Linked DNA regions of Kordia antarctica. The protein of the gene in region 1 interacts with the protein of each later gene in a pairwise test. Links are inferred from orthologs where the notes say so. Each region holds a gene or a part of one and is shown in the gene's direction. Other genes may lie near its edges.

Region 1 (6,445 bases):
TAAGATTTTTTTAACGTTTATTTATGAATTGGAATTGGTGTGTTTTGAATCCATTTTTGAATGAGCTTCCGATTTGTAGTAATTTCTGCAAAAACATAAATATCACTTTGAAAACACGGCGAAGTTTCTGCTTTCTCAAGTATGACTTTATTATCGCAATAGCTTGAATGTAAAAAGTAGAGTTCTTTGTTTTTGATGAGCACATAGCCAACATGATTGCTCAATCCTACAAAATAAATGCCGTCTTTGTATACGTTATTGAGTTTTGTTTTGAGCGCTGTTTGAGAGATATTCCGATAGATTTTTAATTCAGCTCGTGGCTGAAGTGTGATTGCTTCGTTTGTGCCGCCTTCTTGCGCCATTTTGTACCGATTGAGTCTAAAACCCAAATGTTTTAAGGTTGTGGAAACAAAATAGCCACATGCAATTTCGCCTTCATTTGGAATGTTGGTATGTCCGTTAAAATCCCACGGCGTTCCGTACCAATGTGGCACGATTTCGTTGAGTAATTTGTTGTATAAATAGCTGGAAGCAGAATCAATTGTTTTTTGTTTGTTTTGTTTAAATTGTTTTGCAAAATATGCACGATCAGTTGCAATCGTTTGTTTTATGGTGTTGTAATTTCCTTTTGGCTTCCGATTGATTTTTAACTGAGTAGCATCAATAGTATTAGAATTACTAGAAGATTTTGATACTATTTCCGAAGTTTTTGTTGTGGAAACTACAGTTGACGTATTGCTGCGTTCATTCGCGCAAGCGCAACAAAAAACACATATAATAAGAAGAATTGTTCTTGTCATACACTTTAAACGAGGAAATTGATGGTTTCGTATTTAAGGAACAAGCGTATGTTTCTTGTCATAATTCACCAAAAGTGAAACCACATAACTGTAACTCAAAATTCCACCAGATTGATTGTTTGCTTTTAGGAATTGATCAAAAGTAAACTTAAACATCGGTTTGAGTGGGTTTTTATGCGACGTCCAAAAAGCACGAACTTCATCGTAATTTTTCTGAATCCCTGAATGTAAGGTCAGTTTTAGACGTTCATATTCTTCAGGATTTCTGTTGTGTACTTCTCGTAAACAATGCCACGCCATAAAGTTATACGCGCCATATTGAAAGTAAATATCGTCATTATGTAAAGCTGCCATACAACCTATAAAATTGGCTTCGTTTTCCGCTGAAAACCCAATTTGATGCGCTTCTTCATGACTTGCCGTTACAGGAAATTTGTACACAGGAATTTTGCGATTGATCTGCGCTTCATTGGTAAACGGATTGATGTAACCACTAAATCCCATAACAGTTAAGAAACTACTATAAAGCGAAGTCTTTAAACTACGATGTGTAAATGTAAATTGTGGTTGCTTTGCGCTGAAATTTTCATAACCGTTGCCTGTTTTATCAAGAATTTCACTGGTTTTATAAGGAATTTCAACTTTTACAGTATCGTTTTGTGTAATTTGATATTGAATTGTGTTTGCTTTCGCGATGACTCTTTCGGTAAAGTTAACCAATTCTTCTGTGGAATATTTCCGATCTAATTCAAGCGATTTATACAACGGCAATCTATAATAATTCATTCCCCAAAGTAGATGAAAAGCGAAGTATGTGATAGTAATTACAATATAAGTGTCCAATAAAATACGTTTGAATTCAGTTCGGAACAAACGGAAATTTTTATAAATGTATCGAATGATTAAAATTCCAGCAATTGTATAGAAAATATCGCCCATAGAGAAAGGAATCCAACCAAAAATAACTCTAAAAATCTTTGAAATTATTGGGTATAATCCGTTACTGTAATAGGTTTCTACAAACGCTGGGTAACTTGCAAGTATCTTAATAGCAATAAATTGAATAGGAAAAGATACAGCAATTAGGAGTTTTGTTCTCTTGGTCATAAGCAATACATTTGAACATCATTTAGGGCAATGATACATAGCTAATGTAAAAAAACTAAATAACTATTACTAAAATGAACGTGATTTTTTCGTCATTGATAAAACAGTTCAAAATGTATTCATGCAAAAGCAAGGAATTTTACACGCTAACATTTACCTTTGTAACATTAAATTGAATCCATAATAAAAAATTAATATGAGTCAAGAAGTAAGAACTTTAGAACCAAATGGACTTTGGAATAAATTCGCAGATTTAAACGCAGTGCCGCGACCTTCAAAAAAAGAAGAACGTGTAATTGCTTTTATGAAAAAATTTGGAGAAGATTTAGGTTTAGAAACTATTATTGATGAAGTAGGAAATGTAATTGTCAAAAAACCAGCAACTTCAGGAATGGAAGACAGAAAAGCCATTGTAATGCAATCGCATTTGGATATGGTACATCAAAAAAATTCTGATACCGAGTTTGACTTTGATACACAAGGTATTGAAATGGTTATTGATGGAGATTGGGTACGCGCAAAAGGAACAACACTTGGTGCAGATAATGGACTTGGAGTCGCAACGATTATGGCAATTTTAGAAAGTAACGATATTGCGCATCCTGCATTGGAAGCGTTATTTACGATAGATGAAGAAACAGGAATGACAGGCGCAATGGGCTTGAAAGGCGGATTGCTTGAAGGAGAAATTCTACTAAACCTTGATACGGAAGAAGATGATGAAATCGGAATTGGTTGTGCAGGTGGAATTGATGTAACTGCAAGACGTTCATATGTTGAAGAAGAAACACCAGAAGGTGTTGTAGGATATCAAATTTCAATTAGTGGATTGCAAGGTGGACATAGCGGAATGGACATTCATAAAGGATTTGGAAATGCAAATGTGTTGATGAATCGGATCTTATTTGATGGATTTGAAAACTTCGGATTGCGCATTGCTGAAATTAACGGAGGAAGTTTACGAAACGCTATTCCAAGAGAAAGTGTTGCAACTGTTGTAGTTGATAAAGTGCATCAAAAAGCGTTTGAATTTGAATTAAAAACACAAGCTGATACTATTAAAAAAGAATTTGCAACGATTGAAGCGGATTTAGAAATTATGTGTACTGTTATAGAAACTCCAACGGAAGTTGTGGAATTAGGCGTACAAGAAGGAATTACACGTTCCATATATGCTGCTTATAATGGTGTATATCGTATGAGTCCAGATATTGAAGATTTGGTAGAAACATCAAATAATGTTGCACGAGTAATCGTAAAAGACGGAGAAATTAAAGTTGGATGTTTAACGCGTTCTTCTGTGGAAAGTGGAAAAATGGACTTAGCGACAAAATTGAGAGCTTCGTTTGAACTTTCTGGTTGCGAAGTAGAATTTTCAGGTTCGTATCCAGGTTGGGAACCAAATATGAATGCTTCTATTTTACCAGTTTTGGTTGATTTGTATAAGAAACTAAATAATGAGGAACCAAACGTTGCAGCTTGTCACGCAGGATTGGAATGTGGAATTTTAGGAACAAATTATCCAGACATGGAAATGATTAGTTTTGGACCAACTATTCGTGGAGCGCATTCGCCAGACGAACGTGCAAGTATTTCTTCTACTCAGAAATATTGGAAATTTGTGTTGGAAATCTTAAAGAACATTCCGAAGAAATAATTTTTGGAAAAAATATAAAAGCAAAAAGCTCCTTCATTGAGGAGCTTTTTTGTTTTTAATAAGTAGTTCTACAACCAGGTTCCGCATTTTATACAGCGAGAAGCACCTGTATCTGGTCTTGGGTCTTGTGGCATTTGAGGTATTGGTTTCACTGTTTTTGTCTTACACTTTTTTCCTTTTGATTTTGCTACATCTGCCGTGATTTCGTCTTCAAATGTAGAAACTGTTTCTTTTTTTAATCCTAGAGCCTTTGTTTCTTTTTTCATGATATATGTGTTTTTTGTTTCATTGCAAATATCAGTCAAACATGAAACTCCCAAAAGGGGAAAAGAGATGAAAATATAGTAGTGTTTTTCCTGTAAAAAAGAGACTGTCTGAAAAGGTTTAAACAACGTCATTACGAGAAATTTTTCATTTCGAAGTAATCTGTAAGTCAATAACTTAAACTTGACAGATTGCTTCATTTCATTCGCAATGACTGCTTTTCAGACAACCTCTTTTCTATAATACAATTACTTTATTATAAGCGTTTTACCAGCTTGTGCATTGTCCACAATTTGAATATGAAAGTGTCATTGGTTCTGGTTGTGCAGGTGGTAATGGATCACATCCTTGTTGGCTTATGCATCCTCTTTCCATTGTTATCATTGAATGAGTTGTTGGTGCGCCACCATTTACTAATTGTGCTTCTAAAGAAGAAATCGTTTGCTTTTTTAATCCTAGAGTTTTCATTTGTTTTTTCATGATATTTGTTTTTTGTTTCGGTGCAAATATCATCCAAGTATGAATTTCTCAAAACAGGAAAATAGATGAAAAATATAGATTTTTTTCTTGAAAAGAGTTAAGTGTAAAATCTTGAATATTGAAAAAACTAAAAAAAAGAAAGAATAAGTTTTAGTATTATTGCATTAAAAATCTTATAAATAGTATTTCTATGTAAGAAATAGTGTATTTTTAATCAAATTTTAAAATATTTATTTATGAAAAAAAAGAATAATTTGAATTTATCTTTGAGTAAAAAGACAATTTCTAATTTAACAGCAAGTAATTTGATGGCGGGAGATAATACTTGGAGTAATGAAACTGGTAATCCATTTTGTTTTTTATCCACTGCTGATAACCCTTTATGTGAGACTACTTCATTATCAGATTCACAAGGAATAACTTGTAGTTGGTGTCCAAATGGTGCTGGTCAGAATACCTGTAGAAAGGAGATAGTGTAGGTAAATCTATTAAAACAAAAAGCCATTATTGAATAGTAAATAATGGCTTTTTAATATCTTTTTATTATTTTATTTAATAACTTCACTCACAATTTCTATTTCAAAAACTAAATCTGAATTTGGAGGAATTCCTCTATTTCCTCTTTCTCCATACGCTAAATGCGATGGTAAGAATAAAGTTGCTTTGTCTCCAACACTCAATTGTTGCAGGCCTTCTCTGAATCCAGCAATCATAGGTGCATCAGGACCAATTTCAGTTTCCATTGGCTTATATGCGTTTGCGGCTTTTTGTTGCGCATCTACGGCATCTAAAGCTTCTGCGGTTGCTAAATTGTTTGTTTGTAATAATTTCCCATCGGCAGCAAAATATACTGCGTAATATGCTTCTACAGTAGATGTTGCAGATAATTTAGCTCCAGTACCTTTTTCAGAAATATAATACTTTAAACCTGAAGGTAATTCAGTCGCTTTTGCTTTTTGTTCTGCAAACTTAGCTAAAGTTTTTGCTGTAATCTCTTTTGCTTTTTCAATCGCTTTTGCTTTTTCAGCATACTGACCAGAAAATACTTTTACTTCATCAAATGCTTTTGCATCTGAACCAATACGAATGATTTCAACACTTTCCATTGTGATTTCATCAACAGGTTTGTTCATAGCATCTGGAGTTTTCAACACAGGTACTTTTGCAATAATATTTACTGTTGCCATTCTTACAGAATCAATTGCTTTCTTTAAAGCAACAGTGTCAGAAATTTGAGCTCTTAATTCTTTTTCCTTTGCAGGATTGATCACAACTTTTCCAAAAACGGTATATCTTCCATTTAATGAAGGATACGGAACATGTGTAATGTAAAATTGACTTCCGCTAGTATCTGGACCAGAATTTGCCATTGCCAAAGTTCCTGCTTCGTTATGATTTAATGTTTTTACAATTTCGTCATCAAATTTATAACCAGCATCGCCCATTCCAGTTCCAAGTGGATCTCCTGTTTGAATCATAAAGTTTTCCATAACTCTATGGAAAATAAATCCGTCATAAAAAGGTTTTCCTTGTAAACTATCTACCAATTGTGGATGCGTTCCTTTTGCCAAACCAATAAAGTTTGCCGTAGTAACTGGCGTGTCTGTAAAGTTTAACTCAACTAAAATAGGTCCTTTGGAAGTTTGAATATCAGCATAAATTCCATCGGCTAATTCTGGGTATTTAGCAGTTTTGCAAGCTGTAAAACCTAATGCGATGATAGCAATAAGTAGTGTGATTTTTTTCATTAGTACATTCATTTTAATTTTCTGTTTCTAGGTTCTTGTTTTCTTTTTTAATAGTAAGTAATGTAATTGTGGATTGAATCGGAACATTCGTTCCAATTTTTTTATTATCTCCGTGATAGCCATACGCAATATGAGAAGGGAAAAGAAATGTTACGGTTTCTCCTTGCTTCATTAGTTGTAATGCATAGCGTAATCCGGGAATTGTTTGTTGTTTTTCTACAATATATTCTTGAACTCCAATTTCTTCTTTTGCATAAATAACGTCGCCAGCAAATTTGGAAGTACTAATTTCGTAGGTAAGTGTGTCTCCTTTTTTTGGTAAATACATTTCTTCGGGCGATTTTTTATTGTAAAAATACCAAAAACCATTTTTAGAAGCTACATAGGTA
Region 2 (4,542 bases), 1.2 Mb from region 1 along the record:
CATGAGACCCTGAATCAAGTTCAGGGTGACGAGAGATTATAAGTGAAAAACAAAAAAAACATTTGTGTATTCGTGACAAAAAATGGTATTGCTTCGAAGTACTTCTCGATACATCCTGAAACAAGTTCAGGACACTCGAAGCGACGGTTGTAGTATCTAACAAGAAGAATTTCAAATAATTTTCAAATCGTCAGATTGAGTGAAATTCTGAAAGAATTTAGTATCGAAATCTACTGTGAAACGGAATTAATTTTAGAATACTGTTCAATTTGTGATATGTTGACAGATTTTATTATTGAGCAGTATTGAACCATTATCAAATCTTCAAATCGACACATTTTCAAATTAACTTTTTTTCAATCAAACAAAACACCTTATTGCTTCAAAATACTTCTCGATACATCCTGAAACAAGTTCAGGACACTCGAAGCGACGTTTGTAGTATCTAACAGGAAGAGTTTCAAATAATTTCAAAAGTTTATTATTGAGCAGTATTGAACAATTATCAAATTGAATTTTATCCTCAAACTGACACATTTTCAAATTGACACATCTTCAAATCATCAAATTGAATACATTGAAATTAAAAATTCCGCCATTTGGCTACGTAATTCTTTTTTTGTTTGATTATTTTTGAAAGAATTCAATTAAAAATACGAATATGAAATACCAACCGATAGATCGCAATTTGTTTAGTAAGAATAGAAAGAATTTCATGGCGCAAATGAAACCAAGTAGTTTGGCTGTGTTTAATTCGAATGATATTTACCCAATTAGCGCAGATAGCACAATGCCTTTTGAGCAGCACAGAGATATATTTTACCTCAGTGGCGTAGATCAGGAAGAAAGTATTTTGGTATTATTTCCCGATTGTCCAAAAGAGAAACACCGCGAGATTTTATTCCTAAAAGAAACCAATGAACATATTGCCGTTTGGGAAGGCGAGAAGTTAACCAAAGAAGCTGCGTTGGCTTCATCAGGAATTAAAACGGTGTATTGGTTGAAAGATTTGGAAAAAATTATGTTTGAAATCATGACGCAATCTGATACTGTTTATATAAATACCAACGAGCATTATCGTGCAAACGTAGAAACAGAAACCCGCGAAGATCGTTTCACAAAGTGGTTAACAGCCAAATATCCTGCGCACAGCGTTGCGAAAAGCAATCCGATTTTACAACGTTTGCGTTCTGTAAAAGATAAAACGGAAATCAATTTAATACAACGTGCATGTAATATTACCGAAAAAGGATTTCGCAGAATTTTAGGTTTTGTAAAGCCTGGCGTAATGGAATACGAGATTGAAGCTGAGTTTATTCACGAGTTTTTACGAAGTCGTTCCAAAGGATTTGCGTACACGCCAATTGTGGCTTCTGGAAATAACGCAAATGTGTTGCATTATATTGAGAACAATCAAGAATGCCAAGCGGGCGATTTGATTTTGATGGATGTTGGTGCCGAATACGCCAATTATAAAAGTGATATGAGTCGTACGATTCCTGTTTCGGGAAGGTTTACGCCAAGACAAAAAGAAGTCTACAATGCGGTAAATCGTGTGAAGAATGAAGCGACAAAAATGTTGGTTCCAGGAACGGATTGGGCTGAATATCATGTTGAGGTTGGAAAGTTGATGACTTCGGAATTGATCGGTTTAAAATTGATTGACAAAACCGATGTGAAGAATGAAGATCCAGATTGGCCAGCATATAAAAAATATTTCATGCACGGAACTTCGCATCACATGGGACTTGATACACACGATTACGGAATTTTGACCGAACCAATGCAAGCAAATATGGTATTTACCGTAGAACCAGGAATTTACATTCCCGCAGAAGGTTTCGGAATTCGATTGGAAGATGATGTTGTCATTCAAGAAAGTGGCGAACCATTTAATTTAATGCGTAATATTCCGATTGAAGCAGACGAAATTGAAGAGTTGATGAATTGATAGTTGGTTGCTTGTTGCTAGTTTTTGGTTGCTGGTTTTTAGCTTCTTGCCTTTAGCTTTTGGGTTTTTGTAATTACGAAGCGTCGGTTCGAGTGTTTTATCGAAATGTGTTACATTGAGCGGAGTCGAAATGTGTTACATTGAGCGAAGTCGAAATGAAATGAAGATAAAATGTATCGAGAATCAATTTGATTTCAAAGGCATTCTCGATATACTTTTCCTTTCAGTCAAAGCACTCGAATTGACGAGTTTCAAATATCATTTCACAAGCTTCGGCAACTGAATCTGTGGCATCGGCTCACACAACGTTTTCTCAACAATTTTAGTTCGCATGAGTTTTTTATCATTAAAATGCCTAGAAATATTTTGAATGATTTCGGTGTAATTATCACTTCCGTCTTCTTTTTGATGATAAAACACTTTAATAGAACGACAATTTTCATGCTCAAAAATAGTGTTTAGTAATGTTCTATCGGATAAACCACAAGAATGTCCCATAATAACAACTTGAAACTTTTCGTAATCAACAAAACGTAAAACATCTTTATAATATGAGTTTTGCACATATTGAAACGATTTAAAATATTTTAAATATTCGTTATCGTCCATATCTTCAATCAACTTATAATCTTCATCCATTTCGTCTCCGAAGCCGAATACAATATTTTCATTGAGTTCTCCGTGAATGTGATTTATATCAATATTAAATTTGGTCAACTTTCTAGATTTTACGTACTCATTAAAAGTAGGTGTATAGTTGAAATTCAATATTTGTGTTTCTGTTGAACTTGATTGAGTGTGTGATCTTGAATCAACTTCCATAAGTTTTTCAATTTCTGTAATATCTTCTTCAATTGAAAATTCCTCGGCTAACATCAAAATTCTATCTAAACTTTCATAAGGTTTCAAAATACGCAATAAACTATTACTATCTTCGATTGACCAATTATAAGCTTCAACCACATTCTTTTGCAGATATTTTTCTAACAATTGCTTTACTTGTTCAAACTCTCTGTGAAGTTTTAAAACGTCTTCTTTCTTATGACGAGCTAGTAGTTTTTCATCTTTACAGATGTTTTTTAATGCTTGATAATATTCATTCTCTACATCTACCCAATTTTGAATGGATTGTGTTTTGTTTAATTCTTTGAAAAATTGATTTTTGAATTTGAATAAAATCGTTTGATTATCATAATTCTGAGCTCGTCCTTTTTGAGAAAAACAATACTTATCTAATTCATAAACACGAAAATTTCGCTTTAAATAATTATGAATATTATTTTCAAAATCTTTAAAATTTGTTACTTCTCTTTTGCTAAAATGATCTTGATTTAGTGGATGTATATAGACTAATTCTTTCACCAACTCATCTTCAAAATCATCCTTCAAATCACGCCAAAAAGCATCCATGAAATTGTTATACGATGTTGGCAATCCGTGTGCCAAATCAAATCCGTTTCCTGCAATGATTAGTTTGTTCATGCTTGCTTATTTTTCTGAACCAAACCAACAACCAAAAACGTCAAAAACGAAGGTAAAACCCAACCGAAATCTGCTGTTCCTAACGAAATCGTTTCGCGGAAAGCTATTAAATAAGGATTTTCAGGAAAGAAATGCGTCAACATATCTAAAATACCTCCTAACGAAATCGTTTCGCGGAAAGCGACTAATAAATTATTTGTTGGGAAGAAATGCGCCAACATATCTAAAAACCCAAAGATAAACGTTACCAAAACTACAGCTCTAAAAACCAATGGTGTTGCGTATTTTGTTGGAGCAATGTTTAAAAAGATCAACACAATCGCAATTGGATAAATGAATTTCAACACAGGACCAGCAATCATATATATATAATGAAAGCCTAATTGTCCAATTATAATTCCGATCAAACATGCAATAATCGCCGTAATTGTATATGCATTTTTAGAATTGTTAAATAATCCTTTAAAGTAATCGGCTGTTCCTGTGGTAATTCCGACAGCAGTCGTAAAACACGCCAAAGCCACTAAAACACTCAGAAAAGCAGTTCCGATATTTCCTAAAGTTGCCAAACTAATTCCACGAAGTAAGTTTGCGCGTTTCATATCATTACTCAAACTTAAATCTATATCAACTTCACTACTGAAATATGAACCGAGCAATATTAAACCTGCATACATAACGAACAATCCAAAACCTGCAATCCAACCCGATTTTGCAATGAGTTTTTTCTTTTCTTCGAAAGAAGTAATTCCTTTTAAGTTCAACGAAATGATAATAACGCCACCAATTACAATTGCGCCAATCGCGTCAAACGTTTGATAACCAACTTCTAATCCTGTGAATAAAGGCGTTGTAAATTCCGAAGCTTTTATCGCTTCATGCGGCATCAATAATCCGATTCCGATAATTGCCAATAAAATTAAAACGATCAAAGGCGTTAAGAATTTTCCAAGAAAGTTTAAAATTTTAGATCTATTCAACACAAAAACTAATACCAACGCAAAATACAGACTACTTGTCAACAATGCATTTGTGCCAAAGTTGGGAAATATAGAAATTTCGTGTGTTGCTGCGGCAGTTCTCGGTGACGGAATTGTTACTGAAATGAT

What was found. The genes of interacting proteins can lie anywhere in the genome.
Region 2: the proteins of IMCC3317_RS21525 (region 1) and IMCC3317_RS16230 interact in binary tests that used the Escherichia coli proteins (3 or more experiments, as listed by UniProt). The link is inferred for Kordia antarctica from one-to-one orthologs.

Annotation. Positions count from the first base shown.
Region 1 is NZ_CP019288.1:5,146,366-5,152,810, forward strand. The notes cover bases 1,361-4,333. They hold IMCC3317_RS21525 (aminoacyl-histidine dipeptidase), read left to right. Parts: upstream 1,361-2,103; coding sequence 2,104-3,564; downstream 3,565-4,333. Other genes in these bases: IMCC3317_RS21520 (DUF3810 domain-containing protein), read right to left, coding at 1,361-1,907; IMCC3317_RS21530 (hypothetical protein), read right to left, coding at 3,633-3,830; IMCC3317_RS21535 (hypothetical protein), read right to left, coding at 4,096-4,308. In the rest of the region: IMCC3317_RS21515 (hypothetical protein), read right to left, coding at 18-800; more of IMCC3317_RS21520, read right to left, coding at 834-1,360; IMCC3317_RS21540 (hypothetical protein), read left to right, coding at 4,545-4,787; IMCC3317_RS21545 (peptidylprolyl isomerase), read right to left, coding at 4,857-6,056; gliding motility-associated peptidyl-prolyl isomerase GldI, read right to left, coding at 6,070-6,445. UniProt on the Escherichia coli protein: Dipeptidase with broad substrate specificity. Requires dipeptide substrates with an unblocked N-terminus and the amino group in the alpha or beta position.
Region 2 is NZ_CP019288.1:3,911,414-3,915,955, forward strand. Bases 1-2,806 are described here. They hold IMCC3317_RS16230 (aminopeptidase P family protein), read left to right. Parts: upstream 1-661; coding sequence 662-1,951; downstream 1,952-2,806. Other genes in these bases: IMCC3317_RS16235 (AbiH family protein), read right to left, coding at 2,210-2,806. Also shown: more of IMCC3317_RS16235, read right to left, coding at 2,807-3,433; IMCC3317_RS16240 (branched-chain amino acid transport system II carrier protein), read right to left, coding at 3,430-4,542.